Regions from separate parts of the Sporosarcina sp. GTC18466 genome, predicted to be linked through region 1. Evidence: predicted binding sites of a transcription regulator. Region 1 holds the regulator's gene; each other region holds the start of a gene.

Region 1 (5,550 bases):
CCATGCGCCCGAATCCCAAATAACCTGCCAGGCCTTCCTCCAGCCAACGCCAACAGCCTTTCATTTGTGTTAACCTAAAATAAAATAAGGTTGACACAATACCTCGTAATCTTATATTCTAAAAATGGAATACATATTTGGAAATGGAAATGGGGTTATTTGTATGACGACTGCTACAGTAAAGCAAAAGGGGAGTATGAGTGCGCTGAGCCTGGTGTATTGCGCCATGTTCGCTTCACTCATGATGATCGGTGCCAATATTACATCGTTCGTGCCGTTTTTAGTGGTCGGCGGGGTGCCGATCACCTTGCAGACATTCTTCGCCGTTCTTGCGGGATTGCTGCTCGGCAGCCGGCTTGGGGCGGTTGCCATGACGGTCTATATGGCTGTCGGCCTGGCGGGTGCACCTGTATTTGCGAAATTCTCGGGTGGGTTTGGCCAGCTCCTCAGTCCGACATTCGGGTTTGTCGTTTCCTTCATTATCGTCGCCTATATAGTAGGGAAGATTGTTGAGAAGAACAGCAGCTTGAAATCCTATATTGCAGCTGCGATTTTGGGGACGGTCATCAACTACCTGATCGGCACGAACTGGATGTATTATGCCTATAAGTTATGGGCTGCTGCACCCCCGGTATTTACGTACAAGATTGCATGGGCCTGGATGGTGCCTCCGCTGCCGAAAGATTTCCTCCTGGCCATACTGGCTGGAATCTTTGGCTACAGGATGTCTAAAGTGCTCAAGATCAAGAGGGCGCTGCGATGAATTATGAAGCACTCGCTGATCGTGTATTGCAAGGACATGAGTTGACCGGCGCGGAGGCGCTGTCCATATTGGAGTCGCCGGATGAGGATCTGCTTCCTCTTCTCCACGCTGCTTATAAGATTCGGAAACATTACTTTGGCAATAAAGTAAAACTCAACATGATCATTAATACAAAATCCGGCCTTTGTCCGGAAAACTGCGGATATTGCGCACAATCGATCGTCTCAAAAGCACCCATCGAGAAGTATGCGATGATGAAACAGGAAGAGATTGTCGCGGGAGCGGAACGGGCTGCAGCTGCTAGCGCGGGAACATATTGCATCGTCGCAAGCGGCAGGGGGCCGGTGAACCGGGAACTCGATATCGTCGTTGAATCCGTTAAGGAGATCAAAGAGAAGCATCCTCAAATGACGGTTTGCGCATGTCTCGGCATCTTGAAGCCGGGCCAGGCGGAACGTCTCAAAGAAGCGGGCGTCGACCGGTACAATCATAACCTCAACACATCTGCCGCCCACCATAGCAGCATTACGACTTCTCACACGTATGAGGACCGTGTTAGTACGGTTGAATCTGCAAAGACCGCAGGCATCTCGCCTTGTTCGGGAGTCATCATCGGCATGCGTGAAACGAGAGAGGACGTCATCGATATGGCACGCAGCCTCCGCGTGCTGGACGCGGACTCCATACCGGTCAACTTCCTGCATGCGGTCGACGGCACGCCGCTCGAAGGCACGGATGAGCTGACACCCCTTTACTGCTTGAAAGTGCTCAGCCTTTTCCGGTTCATCAATCCATCCAAGGAGATCCGGATTTCGGGCGGACGGGAAGTGAACCTGCGCTCGCTCCAGCCGCTTGGCCTATATCCTGCGAATTCCATCTTTGTCGGTGATTATTTGACGACAGCGGGCCAGGAAGGTGACAACGATCTTCAAATGCTCAAAGACCTCGGTTTCGAAGTCGACCTGCTTCCACTTCAAAAAGAGGCTGCCAGTATTTCTTGAATAATTCCTGCCAACCAAAAAGCACGCAGCCGGCTTCTCGCCGCGCGTGCTTTTTCGTCATACCCGGTATGGTTCCAAGATGTTCTCCTTCCCGTCCGTCAAAAAGTTGAACACTTTATCTGAAGGGTCGTATGGTTCTCCGTAAAATGCTTCATCCTTGTACGTATGGATATCTTCGTACGTCTGTTTCATCGCTTCGTAAACACTTTTCTCATCCGCATCTTTCGGGGACCAATACAGGATCTCGAGGTCATTGTGCTCGCCTGTCGCGATTGAACGGCGGCGATATCCGATGCGGGAAGCGTGGTGGAAATGTTCCCTTGCGTAAAAACGCAGGCGCTTCATCGTATCGGTATCCTCATAATCAACCGGTTCCACTTCGAGGATGATCGGCTTCCCTTTCTTTTTCAATGACATCAGCAACTTCTTTCCCAGTCCTGCGCCGCGTGATTCGGCGGAGACAAAAAGGTAATCAATGAAAATGAAAGATTCCATCTCAACATACATTAGAACGTGATGAGGTCCTTCTTCTTTTATATAGACATTCTTCTTATCTTTCAGCAGCGCGTCCATATGTTCTTTTGACTTCATTTCTTCAATCGGGAAGTACTCACTCAGCTTCTTGTACCAGTTCATGTTGGTAAATCTCCTCCACAGTCGCTATGTACCTGGAGCTTTTTGTTTAAAGAGGGGCCAGTCGTGTGTATAGCATAGGTGTCAATGCTTTGGGGGAAGGACCCTAAATAAGAGGAAAAAAGAGGTCAGAAAAAAATCCTCAGCTTACTGTATACCCGTTCTCACCATATGCAAACATTTTTCCGGATAGTAGGCAAATTCATTGCGAAAATCAAATGGAATCATGTAATATAAAGTCAAAGATAGTCAAAGTCAATTGACATTCACACTTCGAAAGGGAAGGAGTGAAAAACATGCGGAACATTTCGGACATAATTGAAGGGTATTTAAAAATGATTATCGAAAAGGGAGATAACGGCGTCATTGAGATCAAGCGGAGTGAAATCGCGGAGAAGTTCCAATGCGTTCCCTCGCAGATCAATTATGTCATTAATACCCGTTTCACACTGGAACGCGGCTATGCGGTTGAATCGAAACGGGGAGGGGGCGGATATATCCGAATCTACAGGGTGCAGACCAATTCGCATAAAGAATTGATCGAACATATCGTAGAGGGAATCCGTGAGGGCGCCACCTATACAATGGCTGAAGATGTCATATACAGATTGCTGCAAGAAGAAGCGGTCTCTGAGCGCGAAGCGAAAATCATCCTGGCCGCTGTTGACAGGACGACACTCCATTACCCGATTCCTGAACGCGATCATATCAGGGCCCGCATATTACGGGCGATGCTCTTGACGCTTCTGTACGAACAACAGGACGACTAGTGAAACTTACGAATTTGAGGTGGCCTATATGTTATGTGAAATCTGCAATGAAAGACCGGCTTCTGTCATCTTCACACAAGAGACGATGCACGGGGCGACGGAACGCCATCTGTGCGAGAGATGTGCATTCCAATCGCAGATGTCCCACTATGGATCGGGTGAGGAGCCATTATCGATCCAGCAATTTCTATCAAATTGGCTGAGCGGAACAGAAGCCATGCAAGTGCAGCAGGCAAGAGAATCATTCCCTGAAGGGCCGAAATGCCCAGAGTGCGGCCTGACGTTCCGGAAATTTCTTGATGTCGGCAAATTTGGATGCCCGACCTGTTATGAAACATTCCGGGAACGGCTTCCTAGACTGTTTGTCAAACTTCACAATGGGCACTCGGTCCATAAAGGGAAAGTTCCCGTTTCCTTCAATGAGCAGTACGCCCTCAAAAAGCGTGTGGAAGAAATTCGCAGAAAGATGCAGGATGCGATCGCTGAGGAACGATTCGAGGAAGCCGCTGCTCTGCGTGATGAAGCGAATGAGCTGAAACGGATGCTGGCGGAAGGAGGAGGCTCAGGCAATGTCGATCGATAAGTTCATGAAAAATGCGGTGACAGGCTGGATGACTTCCCATGGTGAGCATTCGGATATCGTCATGTCGACAAGGGTCAGACTTGCTCGCAACCTTCGGGGGCATCGGTTCCCGATCGCCGCTACAGACGAAGATGCGAAAGAAGTTGATAGGCAAGTAGCGGATAGCTTGCTTAATTCAGAAAAAAATGGGTATTCCTATATGAAGATGTCTGATTTACCTGTGCTGGATCGGCAGGTGCTCGTCGAGAAGCATCTGATCAGTCCGCAATTGACCGATCCTAAGCGCCAGGGGGCAGTCATCCTGTCTGATGATGAGAAAGTGAGCATCATGGTGAATGAGGAAGATCATGTGAGGATCCAGTGCATTTATCCGGGTCTTCAGATTGACACGGCATACGAAATGGCGAATGAGGTCGATGATGATCTGGAAAAGAAACTGCCGTACGCATTTGATGAGGAATTCGGCTATTTGACAAGCTGTCCATCCAATACGGGCACTGGCATGCGTGCGTCCGTCATGATGCACTTGCCGGCTCTGACAATGACGAAGCAGATTAACAGGATTGTCCCGGCGATCTCGCGTCTCGGATTTGTCGTCCGCGGCAGTTACGGCGAAGGAAGCGAAGCGCTCGGCAACATTTATCAAGTCTCGAATCAGGCGACGCTCGGAAAGACAGAGAAAGAAATCCTGTCGGAGCTGAAAAATATCACGATGCGGATCATAGCCCACGAGAGGAGATCGCGTGAGCTGCTTCTCGCCAAATCGAAACTGGCCGTCGAAAATAAGCTGTTCCGTTCCCTCGGGGTGATCTCGTTTGCCCGGATCCTTCCCTCCGAAGAAGCGGCAAGATGCCTGTCGGATGTCCGTCTCGGCATCGACCTTGGTCTCATCGAAGACCTTGACATGACGATTCTGAATGAGCTGATGGTCTTCATGCAGCCTGGCTTCCTTCAGCATTTTGCGGGATCCGAGCTTTCGGCAGAAGAACGGGATGTCTTCCGGGCGAAAATGTTCCGCGAACGCCTTGCGCCGGATTGCCAGGATCAAGCTGATAGCAGCGGGGAATGAGCATCTTCTTTGCACAGGCAAATGCCGTTTAGTATAATTAAGTCAAAGATAGTCAAAGTCAAACAAAGGACATCTTTTACGAAATGGAAAAACGCCTATATCTTCCGTATAGGAATGAGGGCGGGTTTTTCCTTCATATGCATGTCTTATAAGTTTTGTTTAAAAAAAGAGTTCCCTCTCCCTTTGCCGGAGAGTTTTTATGAAACACGATAAAGGAGTGGAATGGATATGATGTTCAACAACCGTCTTACACAACGGGCGCAGAAAGTTCTGCAGCTTGCACAAGAAGAAGCAATCCGTATGAAACACGAATCCATCGGCACTGAACATATTTTACTCGGCCTCATCAGAGAAGGCGGCGGCATTGCCGCAAAAGCGCTTGAAGCGATCGATGTCAGCTTTGAAACGATTGAAAAGGGAGTGGAAAGCCTTGTCGGCACCGGCACGAAGGAAGTGGGCCCGATCGTCCACTACACGCCTCGCGCCAAGAAAGTGATTGAGCTTTCCGTGGATGAATCACGGAAACTCGGCCACTCGTATATCGGCACGGAACATATCTTGCTTGCCCTCATCCGTGAAGGGGAAGGCGTTGCGGCGCGCGTCCTTAACAATGCGGGCGTCAGCTTGAACCGGGCGCGCCAGCAAGTGCTCCAACTGCTTGGCAGCAACGACACGAGCGTCAGCAGCCAAGGCACTGCATCCTCGGCCTCGACGCCAACGCTAGACGGACT
Region 2 (5,550 bases), 770 kb from region 1:
CCTTCCTTGTCGATCCGGATGAGAAGACTGTTTCGGAGCGTATCAAGCGCACTTCTCGCTTCCCTCTCCGACAGCCCCGCCAGCTGGCCGACCTGCCGCCTCCCAATCGGCCCGTTCCGCTCGATCAGTTTCAACACATCGTAACGCTGCTGCATCACTTCCATCAGTTCCGGAACGAGTTTCCGTTCTGCTTCAAACAAGTTGGAATCCAATGAAAGCACCTCTTCCTCGCTTGCTGGGTAAATATCGTCCCGCCTACTAAATTTATGTCCCACCTAAACCAAAAAAATATACTATGCGTTTAGTATATACCCAATCCGTTTATTATTCAAACAGATTGAGTATATCCACATAGCCGATCGATCCGTACAGCACCGGATCCCCATTAATCTCGATGACAGGAATCATCAGCATATACTTTTCATGGCTCACGTCGTCGTCGAGAATATTGACCGCCGTCCACGATAGCGGCACATCTTCCGCGGCCAGCTTCATCATCGACTCCGCCTCGTCACAGAGCGGACAGCCAGGCTTCGTATAGAATGTCACATGCATCGGTTTTCACCTCTTCAGTTGGATTATATGCCGGCTTGCGGGCGTTCGCAAGGCGTAGAGGCAAATGAAAAGCGGACATCCGGGGAATCCAGGATGTCCGCTTTCTATTCACCAGCTTCTGCCGGCGCCGCCTCCTCCTCCGGAACCGCCGCCTCCGCTGAAGCCTCCGCCGCCGCCAAAGCCGCCTCCGCCTCCGGAACCACCGCCGAAGGAGCCTGGGAAGAAGATCGGGCCGCCGCGTCCGCGTCTCGTGCCGTTTCCGCCGCCTCCGCCGCCTCCGCGGCCGCTGAAGAACATGCGGTAGAGGACATAGATGATGATGAAGACGATAATCGGATTAAAGCCGATGCCTGTGTCATTTTCAATTTCCCGCACTGGCGCAACATCTCCGTCAAAACCGTATTCTGCCGCAATCTCGTTATAGAACATTTTATAGGCTTCTGTAATCGCTACATTCGGCTGCGGGTTGCCGCCGTCCAGATAAGCTTCTTTCACGGTATCAATGATCCGACCGACTTTGCCGTCAGGCAAGGCGCCCTCGAGGCCGTAGCCGACCGACAGATAGAAGTAACGCTTGTCGGTGTTATCCCTTTTTTCTGTCGTGACGACAAGCAAAGCCCCATTGTCTTCGCCTGCTTTTCCAAGTTTGTATTTCCGCAGCGCTTCCACTGCATACTCCTCGACGGCTTCATCCCCGATATTCGGGATCGTCAGCACGGCGAGCTCAGCGCCAGTCGCATTATCCAACGATTGGCCATACCGGTTCAATTCCGCTTTCTCCTGCGCCGTTAAAACGCCTGAATGATCCTGCACATACAAATCACTACTGTTCCACGGAGGGATATCCGCTGCCGATGCCGCTCCGGGTAAGATGGCCGTCAGCAAAACGGCCAGCAGTGCGATGAAGCCGAAAGCCCGCCGTCTCACTTATCGCCGTCTCCGAAGTCCACTTTTGGCGCTTCGGATGCAGCAGGATCCGCTCTGAAATATTCCTTCTTGTCGAAGCCGAAGACGGAAGCGACGAGACGCCCCGGGAACCGCTTCGTCTGGCGATTGTAATCCGCCACGACATCGTTATAGTCTTTTCTGGCGACAGTGAGCCTGTTTTCCGTTCCCGCCAGTTCATCCATCAGCTGAGTGAACTGCTTATCTGCCTTAAGATCCGGATATTTCTCCTGGATGACGAGCAAGCGGCCAAGCGCCGTGCCTAAATTGTCATTTGCTGCAGCCTGCTCTTCGGGTCCGCGTGCGCCCGCAAGCCGGGAGCGTGCATCAGCAATATCTTTGAATACCTTCTCTTCGTGCGAAGCATACCCTTTTGCTGTACTCACGAGGTTAGGGATCAGATCCATCCTCCGCTGCAACTGGTTATCGACCTGGGCATACGCCTGATCGACGTTCTCCTCAAGGTTCACGAACTTGTTGTAGCTTGGCACCAGTATGATGGCCAGCACCACAATGATTCCGATAATGATTGCTAAAGGTCCAAGCATCTTTTTCATTCATACCCACTCCTTCTCCGTCTCTATAAATTCAATGTACCCGCCCGTGTGCTCACGCGAAACGTTCTTACTAGTGTATACCGTTTAGCGGGCGAAAAAGTTTCATGGAATTTTCACGGCGCGGAAAGACGAAGGGACCCCCCTGCCGTTTTCCGCCGCGATTCATGCACTTTGCAAATTAAAAGCAGTTCATCAAAAATAGCCGCCGCCCGGTAGAGTGGCATTGCTTCGTTCGGCAAGGCGATTGCTTCGTTTCCAGCATCGATTGCTTCGTTCGCCGAGGAGATTGCTTCATTCCAGGCACCGATTGCTTCGTTCTAGAGCCTGATTGCTTCTTTCCGGCCCCTTATTGCGCAAAATCGCATCAAAACGGCTTCCAGCACACCGTTATATGGCGTTGCTTCGTTCGGCAAGGCGATTGCTTCGTTTCCAGCATCGATTGCTCCGTTCGCCGGGAAGATTGCTTCATTCCAGGCCTCGGTTGCTTCGTTCCTGGGCCTGATTGCTTCTTTCCGGCCCCTTGTTGCGCAAAACCCCGCCGTTTCAGCTTCCAGCACCCCGTTACACGCCGTTGCTTCGTTCGGCAAGGCTATTGCTTCATTTCCAGCACTGATTGCTTCGTTCGCCGGGGAGATTGCTTTATTCCAGACCTCGATTGCTTCGTTCCAGAGCCTGATTGCTGCATTCCGGCCACTTATTGCTTCGTTCGCGGCCACCATCACACACGTCCTCTTAACCTGCGGCCCCAAACAAAAAAGCATCCCCTAGTAAGAGGATGCCCGAAAATCTTATTTCATGTCTTTCATGTCGCTGCGCGTGATGATATGGTCGATGAGACCGTATTCTTTTGCGCGTTCCGCTGTCATGAAGTTGTCACGGTCTGTATCTTTCGCAATGACATCGATCGGCTGGCCTGTGCGTTCTGCGAGGATGCCGTTCAATTTCTCGCGCAAGAACAAGATGCGTTTTGCCGCGATTTCAATTTCTGTCGCCTGTCCTTGTGCTCCGCCAAGCGGCTGGTGGATCATGACTTCCGCGTTCGGAAGCGCATAGCGTTTTCCTTCTGTTCCTGCGGTGAGGAGGAACGCACCCATCGATGCCGCCATGCCGATACAGATTGTCTGGATGTCCGGCTTGATGAACTGCATGGTGTCATAGATCGCCATACCCGCAGTGATGCTGCCGCCCGGGCTGTTGATGTAGATGGATACGTCTTTCTCCGGATCTTCCGCTTCCAGGAAAAGAAGCTGCGCGACGATCGAGTTCGCAACGTTGTCGTCAATCGCACTGCCGAGCATGATAATCCGGTCTTTCAGCAAACGGGAATAAATGTCATACGCGCGTTCTCCGCGATTCGTCTGTTCAATGACTGTAGGAATTAGGTTCATTTCATTTCCTCCTTCAGGGTGTATACTAATCGGTCTGTTGAAATTGTATTTCAACCGTGTTCTAATCATACCTATTATAGTCAACAATGGTCAAATATAATGCTTTTAAATTCCCTATTGCATTCTTTCCACATTGGCGCTATAATAAAACTTGTCCGCTAGAGAAGCAGACAGCAACTATTGATTTGCCCTCGTGGTGCAATGGATAGCACGCAAGATTCCGGTTCTTGAAATGTGGGTTCGACTCCTGCCGAGGGCGTCCTAAGACATCTTGTCCTGATTCAATCAGGGCGGGATGTTTTTTTATTCCCTGATTCATATGAAATAAAAGGCTGCAGTCGACAAAACCCCACAGCCTCTCCTCTGATCAAATTTCCTTTTCCACCATCGCGGCGAGCATCTCGACCGCTTTTTCCTCGTCCGAGCCGTCTGCGATCAATGTGATCGTCGTCCCTCTTGCGATTGCGAGGCTCATGATGCCCATGATGCTTTTCGCATTCACCTGGCGCTCGTCCTTCTTCAAGAATACATCCGCCATGAAGCGGTTCGCTTCCTGGACGAATAGGGCGGCTTGGCGTGCCTGCAAGCCTGTCTTCAATTTCACTTCTACTGTTTTTTCCTCCATGCCTACGTCTCCTCTCATTTCCTTCTGGCTCTCAAATGCCTCCGCCGCGCAGTTTATCCGCGATTTCCTCAATCTTGCGGAGCCGGTGGTTGACGCCCGATTTACTGACAGGCCCTCCTGAAACCATTTCCCCGAGTTCCTTCAGCGTGACATCCTGGTTCTCGACGCGCAGCCGCGCGATTTCCTGCAGGCGGTCAGGCAGCTGGCCGATGCCGATCGTTCTTTCAATATATTTGATGTTCTCGACTTGGCGCTGCGCCGCGCCGATCGTCTTGTTCAAGTTGGCCGTTTCGCAATTGACGAGGCGGTTGACGCTGTTCCGCATATCCCGCAAGATGCGGACATCCTCGAACTTCATCAGCGAGACGTGCGCGCCGATCAGTCCGAGAAAATCGGAAATCTTCTCCGCTTCCTTCAAGTAGGCGATAAACCCTTTCTTCCGTTCAATCGATTTCGCATTCAAATAGTAATTGTTCATCAAATCGACAAGCGCTTCACTATGCTCTTTGTAGAAAGAGAACACTTCCAGATGATAGGAGGACGTCTCCGGATTATTCACGGAACCTCCCGCCAGGAACGCGCCGCGCAAATACGCGCGTTTGCAGCAATCCTCCCGTACGACCTCTTCCGCGATATCGTGGTTCACCTGAAACGCGCCCATCATAATATGCAAGTCCTCCAGCAGGGGTTTCGCCCCCTCCCGTATCCGGCATATGTATACATTATTCTTCTTCAGCCGCATCTTCTTCCGCACGAGCAGCTCGACCTTATAAGGATACAACCTTTTCAAATTGGAATACAGCCGCCTCGCGATCGCCGCGTTTTCCGTCTGGACGTCCAGGCTCAGCTGCCTGTTCGAGAAAGACAGCGCTCCATTCATCCGGATGAATGCTGATATCTCAGCTTTCACGCAGCAGTCATCCGACTCGATCTGCGTCAATTCCTTCTTCACTTCTGCCGCAAAAGACATATTGTTCCCCTTTCCCGGCACTAAGTCGCTCTACTTGAACGCCGTTACATTCTTTATCGCACTCTTCACCATCTCATTCCGAAATACGATCCATGACCCAGGCGGCCACCCGGTCCGCGTCATGCATCACCCTGTCCTCTTCCACGATGGAAATGGGTTGTACGCAAATCTCCGGAACCAGTTGGCCAAGCTTGTCAATATCATTCTCCACTTGCCATACTTGCTTCGCCAGCCCGGCTGCAGCCAGTTCATCGGTCAGATCGGTCCCGTTCAGCAGGACAATATCAATGAACGGCTGTCCGGCATGCGCATGCAAAGCTGCCACATGCTCGGATGCAGTATACCGGTATGTCTCCCCCGCTTGCGTTGTCAGATTGGAAATATAGATCTTCTTCGCCCGCGCTTCAAGGACCGCTTTCCGTATATTCGGGACAAGGATCGTCGGGATGATGCTCGTGTACAGACTGCCCGGTCCAAGCAGGATCAGATCGGCGTCCAGGATGGTCTTGA
Region 3 (5,550 bases), 1.2 Mb from region 1:
CACGCCATCCAAATAAGCAATCCACGCAAATAAGAAGCAATCATCAACCGAAAATAAGCAACAACACCAATCAAGTAAGCAACACCACCTCCAAACGAAGCAACGACTGGCGCAAAGTCAGCAACAACCACTCAAAAGTAAGCAATAGCCTCCCGTGCACGGCGCAAGGCTGCACGGAACCGGCCGTGCCATCGAAGTAAGCAATCCACACAAATAAGAAGCAATCGTCAGCCAAAACCAAGCAACAACACCAGCCAAGTAAGCAACGCCCGCTCCAAAAGAAGCAATGGCTGGCGCAAAATGAGCAACAATCCCTCAAAAGTAAGCAATAGACTCCCGCGCACGGCGCTAGGCTGCACGAAGCCGGCGTCATCATCCAAGTAAGCAATCCGCGCAAATAAGAAGCAATCGTCAGCCGAAAGTAAGCAACTGCACCAGCCAAGTAAGCAACGCCACCTCCAAACGAAGCAACAACTGGCGCAAAGTCAGCAACAACCGCTCAAAAGTAAGCAATAGCCTCCCGCGCTCGGCGTAATGCTTCCCACGCTACCAGCATCCACCCATAAAAAAGAGACGCCTGATCAAAGGCGTCCCCCGTCACTTCACTCATTCACTTTATTCAAAAAGAACATGGCAATGGTCCCGGGGCCGGAGTGCGAGCCGACTGCGGAGCCGATCATATGCACTTCGACCGCTTTCGGGTGGAAGCGCTCCTCCACTGCTTTTTTCACTTCGAGCGCGGTCGCTTCGTCGTCGCCGTGGCTGATGGCGATAATCTGTTCCGAGAGCTTGTCGCCGCGTTCCTCCATAAGGTCCACCATCCGTTTCAGCACTTTCTTGCGGCCCCGGTGTTTTTCGAGCGGGACGAGCTTGCCGTTTTCCACATGCAAGAGCGGCTTGATGTTCAGGAGCCCGCCGATGAAGGCGCTCGCCTTGGAGACCCGTCCGCCTTTCGCTAGGTAATCGAGGTCTTCGACTGTGAATAAATGCTCCATATGGGCGGCCATCGCGCGGATTTTCCGTTCGATCGTGCGCACATCATCCCCCGCGTCCCGCAGGCGGACCGCTTCTTCAACGAGCAGGCCATGTCCGAGCGATGCGCAGCGGGAATCGATGATGACGAGGTTCATCCCCGGATTGCCCTCTTTCACCTGATCCTTCATCATGACGCCCGTATTGTATGTACCGGACAGCTCGGAAGAGAATGCGATGTACAATCCGTCTTCTCCCGATTCTGCTAGATCCTTCCACAGTTCGTGGAATAATTCCGGTGATGCCTGCGACGTCTTCGGATGCCCGCCGCTCCGGATATCCTTATAAATCTCTGTAGAATCAATTTCCGCGATATCATCATATTCCTTGCCGCCGATCAACACACGCAGCGGGATGAGTGTCACGTCATTCTCCTGAAAGAACGACAATGGCAGATCGCATCCGCTGTCCGCATATATTCTCATGTACTACCCCTCCCAAAGGTTCTTTCTATATAGATTCTACGCCAGGCGCAATCTTTCCTCCAAGACGCGCGCAATTCCATCCTCATTATTCGAAAGTGTCACTTCATTGGCAATCGATTTCAGCCGGTCGATCCCGTTGCCCATTGCAACGCCGACCCCTGCATAGTCGATCATCTCAAGATCGTTGTCCTCGTCGCCGAACGCGATGATCCGCTCGCGGGGGATATCGAGCCACTTGGACACATGCGAGATGCCGACTGCTTTATTCAACCCGTGGCGGACAATTTCAACGACATCCCACGGAGCTCCCCAGCGTCTATGATCAATCACTTCCGCATGGACTTCCGCCAAATGCCTGCGGATCGCTTCGACATTTTCACTGTCAGACTGGATCAGCAAACTGGTCGGCGCGTCCGTCAGCGATTTCCTGATATCGCCTTCCTTGATGACCGGGTTGCCTAATTCGAATATGTCGAGAAGCTGCGCGTCATGCTTCTGCAAGTAGACATCATCCATCACTTCCGCGATGATATTCTCGATGGGGAAATCTTGCATCGCGTCAATGACATCACGGACGACAGGAAGCGAAATCGTTTCGTGGATCGTCTTCCAGCTTCTGTCTTTCGGATGGTGGACAAAGGCTCCGTTGAAATTGACGATCGGCGTCATGAGATCCAGCTGCTTGTAATAAACTTCACTCGCGCGGTACGGGCGGCCAGTCGCAATCATCACTTTGTGGCCATGCTCTTCCGCTTTCTTCAATGTATGTGCGGTCTTTTCGGATATGATCTTTTCATCTGTCAGCAATGTTCCGTCGAGGTCGAGTACTATCAAATGCGGTTTCAAAGGCAATTCCTCCAAGTTATACGGTTATTGTATTCTTTACTATAACACGCTTTGCTGCCAGTTAATCATTTCAACCCTTCATCGGGGAAGGTGCGCTGAAGGGTGAACTTAAGGGTGCAATGAAGGGCGCACTTAAGGGTGAACTTAAGGGTTCCCTTTTGTTTTTTTAGAAAAACTTTGTTACGCTCTACTAAAAGTCAGAAGGTGTTTATGATGATAAAAGTGATGGAAGAGACATGGAAAGGGATTCCGCTGCTGCATATCTCAGAGGAAGAAACAAAAGAAGACGCGCCGGCGGTCATTTTCCTGCACGGTTTTACAAGTGCGAAGGAACATAATCTGCATTATGCATACAATATGGCGAAGCAAGGCATGCGTGTCCTGCTGCCGGAAGCACATTTGCACGGCGTCCGCGCAGAAAATCTGGATGAAGTGCAGCTCAGCCTGCGTTTCTGGGAAATCATCTTGACATCGATCGAGGAAGTGGAACTGCTGCACGAAGAGCTGACAAGCCGGGGCATCCAGCGTATCGGGGTCGGCGGCACATCGATGGGCGGCATTACAACACTCGGCTGCCTTGCCGCCTATGACTGGATTGACGCGGCGATCGTCATGATGGGGGCGCCGGGCTTTGTGGAACTCGCCAAACACCAGATGGCCGGTTTCGAGCGGAAAGGGTTCGAGCTCCCGGTCACGCCGGAGGAACGGAAATCGCTGCTCGACTCGCTCGCCATGTTTGATTTGACGAAAAAACGGTCGCGCCTGGCAGGACGGCCGGTCCATTTCTGGCACGGCAAGCAGGATGCGGTCGTGCCGTATGAGCCGACGCATAATTTCTTCATGGCGGCGAAAGAGGATTACCAAAACGCGGCAGGACGTTTCACCTTTACGACGGACAAGACGGCTGGACACGCCGTATCACGCAGCGGAATGCTCGAGGCATGCGATTTTCTGGCAACATATTTGAATGAATAAGCAGATATTTGCTATGATGGAACCAGTACTTGAACGGAGAGGAGAATGGCTAATGATGGATGAAGATATGAAAGGCAGCCTATACGGGGCGCTTGAGAACGTCATCGACCCGGAGCTCGGCATCGATATTGTCAATCTGGGACTTGTCTATGATGTGGACCTTGACGATGAGGGGACAGCGCACATCACGATGACGCTCACTTCGCTCGGCTGTCCGATGGGCCCGCAGATTGTGGCCAATATGAAGCAGGAACTTTTGGAGCTGCCGGAAGTGAAAGACGTCGACGTCAACATCGTCTGGAATCCGCCATGGTCCCGCGATAAAATGTCACGCTATGCAAAAATGGCGCTCGGCGTCCGCTGAGTCAGAAGCCGTATGACCGTTTCAACAGGTCATGCGGCTTTTTTTGTGCATCCGGATATTGAATGAGAACTTCTCTGCAAAGCGGGTAAACATCGCGGTCAGCCTGATTTCTGCCGCCCCCGGCTTGCTGCGTTTTGCCCCGCCGAGCACGGGTAGAGAACATATAGTGCCTCGGGCAATCCTCTTTACTTTATCAGGAAATAGGACTATAATTAAATTAATCAAAGATAGTCAAAGTCAAACACAAATTTAAATGAGGTGAATGCGAATGAGAATGGATGGCGTACAGGAAGATCAGCGGACTCCGCTCGAGCAGTTTGGACGCAATCTAGTGGAAGAAGTGAAGAATGGAAAGATGGACCCGGTCATCGGACGGGATGAGGAAATCCGCAATGTCGTGCGGATCCTTTCGAGGAAGACGAAGAACAATCCGGTGCTCATCGGGGAGCCGGGCGTCGGGAAGACGGCGATTGTCGAAGGGCTCGCCCAGCGAATCGTCAAAGGGGACGTGCCGGAAGGGCTCAAGGACCGTCAGATTTTCGAGCTGGACATGAGCGCGCTCATTGCCGGTGCGAAATTCCGCGGTGAGTTCGAGGAACGGCTGAAAGGTGTCTTGAAGCAAGTGAAGGACAGCGACGGGGAAATTATCCTGTTCATCGATGAAATCCATACGATTGTCGGGGCAGGGAAGACGGAAGGCGCGATGGATGCCGGCAACATGCTGAAACCGATGCTGGCCCGCGGCGAACTGCACTGCATCGGCGCAACGACGCTCGATGAATACCGCATGTACATCGAGAAGGACCCGGCGCTTGAGAGAAGGTTCCAGCAGGTGCTCGTCCGTGAACCGTCGATCGAAGATACGATTTCTATCCTGCGGGGACTGAAAGAACGGTTCGAGCTCCACCACGGCGTGCGGATCCATGACCGGGCGCTTGTCGCCGCGGCGACGCTGTCGGAGCGGTATTTGACGGATCGCTTCATGCCGGATAAGGCGATCGACTTGATCGATGAAGCGAGCGCGATGATCCGGACGGAAATCGACTCGATGCCGCAGGAATTGGATTCGGTGACGCGCCGGATCATGCAGCTGGAGATCGAAGAGCAGGCGCTTCGGAAAGAGAAGGACACGATCAGCCAGACGCGTCTTGAGGCGCTTCGCGACGAATTGCAGGACTTGAAGGAATCCTCCTCGGGCATGCGGGAGCAGTGGACGAAAGAGAAAGAAGCCTTGCGTGCAATTCAGGAGAAGCGCGGCGAACTCGACCGGTACCGCCGTGAACTGGAAGATGCGCAGAACCGTTTTGACCTTAACAAGGCGGCGGAACTGCAGTACGGCAAGATCCCGGAACTTGAGCGGGAACTGAAAGAACTCGAAGGGCCCCTTGAAGGCAGCCAGGACAACCGGCTGCTCCGGGAAGAAGTGACGGAAGAGGAGATTGCGGCGATCGTCGCCCGCTGGACAGGGATCCCGGTCACGAAACTCGTCGAAGGGGAACGGGAGAAGCTCTTGCGGCTCCGCGAAACTTTGGAAGAGCGGGTCATCGGACAGGATGACGCCGTGCAGCTCGTGACGGAAGCCGTCTGGCGCGCCCGCGCGGGGATCAAAGACCCGAACAAGCCGATCGGATCGTTCCTGTTCCTAGGACCGACAGGAGTCGGGAAGACGGAACTCGCGAAGACGCTCGCCGCAACGTTATTTGATTCGGAAGACCATTTCATCCGGATCGACATGTCGGAGTATATGGAGAAGCACAGCGTGTCGCGCCTTGTCGGGGCGCCTCCAGGCTATATCGGCTACGAGGAAGGCGGCCAGCTGACAGAAGCGGTGCGCCGGAACCCGTACTCCGTCGTCCTTCTAGACGAAATTGAAAAGGCGCATCCGGACGTATCGAACATCCTGCTTCA

The links. The regulator CtsR, encoded in region 1, represses protease genes until heat stress. The targets are predictions, from matches to a motif close to ATGGTCAATAAAGGTCAAACA.
Region 2: a site for CtsR is predicted at 3,522-3,542, ahead of clpP (ATP-dependent Clp endopeptidase proteolytic subunit ClpP). Genes of this name have one in related genera too.
Region 3: a site for CtsR is predicted at 3,866-3,886, ahead of ACZ5FK_RS05375 (ATP-dependent Clp protease ATP-binding subunit). Genes of this name have one in related genera too.

What each region holds. Positions count from the first base shown of each region.
Region 1 is NZ_AP044037.1:2,236,812-2,242,361, forward strand. It holds gene ACZ5FK_RS10925 (biotin transporter BioY) at 164-763, shown strand; gene bioB (biotin synthase BioB) at 760-1,764, shown strand; gene ACZ5FK_RS10935 (GNAT family N-acetyltransferase) at 1,822-2,400, opposite strand; gene ACZ5FK_RS10940 (CtsR family transcriptional regulator) at 2,694-3,167, shown strand; gene ACZ5FK_RS10945 (UvrB/UvrC motif-containing protein) at 3,196-3,750, shown strand; gene ACZ5FK_RS10950 (protein arginine kinase) at 3,737-4,819, shown strand; gene clpC (ATP-dependent protease ATP-binding subunit ClpC) at 5,048-5,550, shown strand, end outside.
Region 2 is NZ_AP044037.1:3,006,188-3,011,737, reverse strand. It holds gene ACZ5FK_RS15100 (sugar-binding transcriptional regulator) at 1-212, opposite strand, end outside; gene ACZ5FK_RS15095 (glutaredoxin family protein) at 325-555, opposite strand; gene ACZ5FK_RS15090 (TPM domain-containing protein) at 664-1,482, opposite strand; gene ACZ5FK_RS15085 (LemA family protein) at 1,479-2,057, opposite strand; gene ACZ5FK_RS15080 (hypothetical protein) at 2,375-2,776, opposite strand; gene clpP (ATP-dependent Clp endopeptidase proteolytic subunit ClpP) at 2,846-3,445, opposite strand; tRNA gene ACZ5FK_RS15070 (tRNA-Arg) at 3,633-3,704, shown strand; gene ACZ5FK_RS15065 (HPr family phosphocarrier protein) at 3,813-4,070, opposite strand; gene whiA (DNA-binding protein WhiA) at 4,102-5,040, opposite strand; gene ACZ5FK_RS15055 (gluconeogenesis factor YvcK family protein) at 5,114-5,550, opposite strand, start outside.
Region 3 is NZ_AP044037.1:1,073,562-1,079,111, reverse strand. It holds gene ACZ5FK_RS05395 (DegV family protein) at 603-1,457, opposite strand; gene ACZ5FK_RS05390 (Cof-type HAD-IIB family hydrolase) at 1,494-2,303, opposite strand; gene ACZ5FK_RS05385 (prolyl oligopeptidase family serine peptidase) at 2,517-3,278, shown strand; gene ACZ5FK_RS05380 (metal-sulfur cluster assembly factor) at 3,334-3,642, shown strand; gene ACZ5FK_RS05375 (ATP-dependent Clp protease ATP-binding subunit) at 3,905-5,550, shown strand, end outside.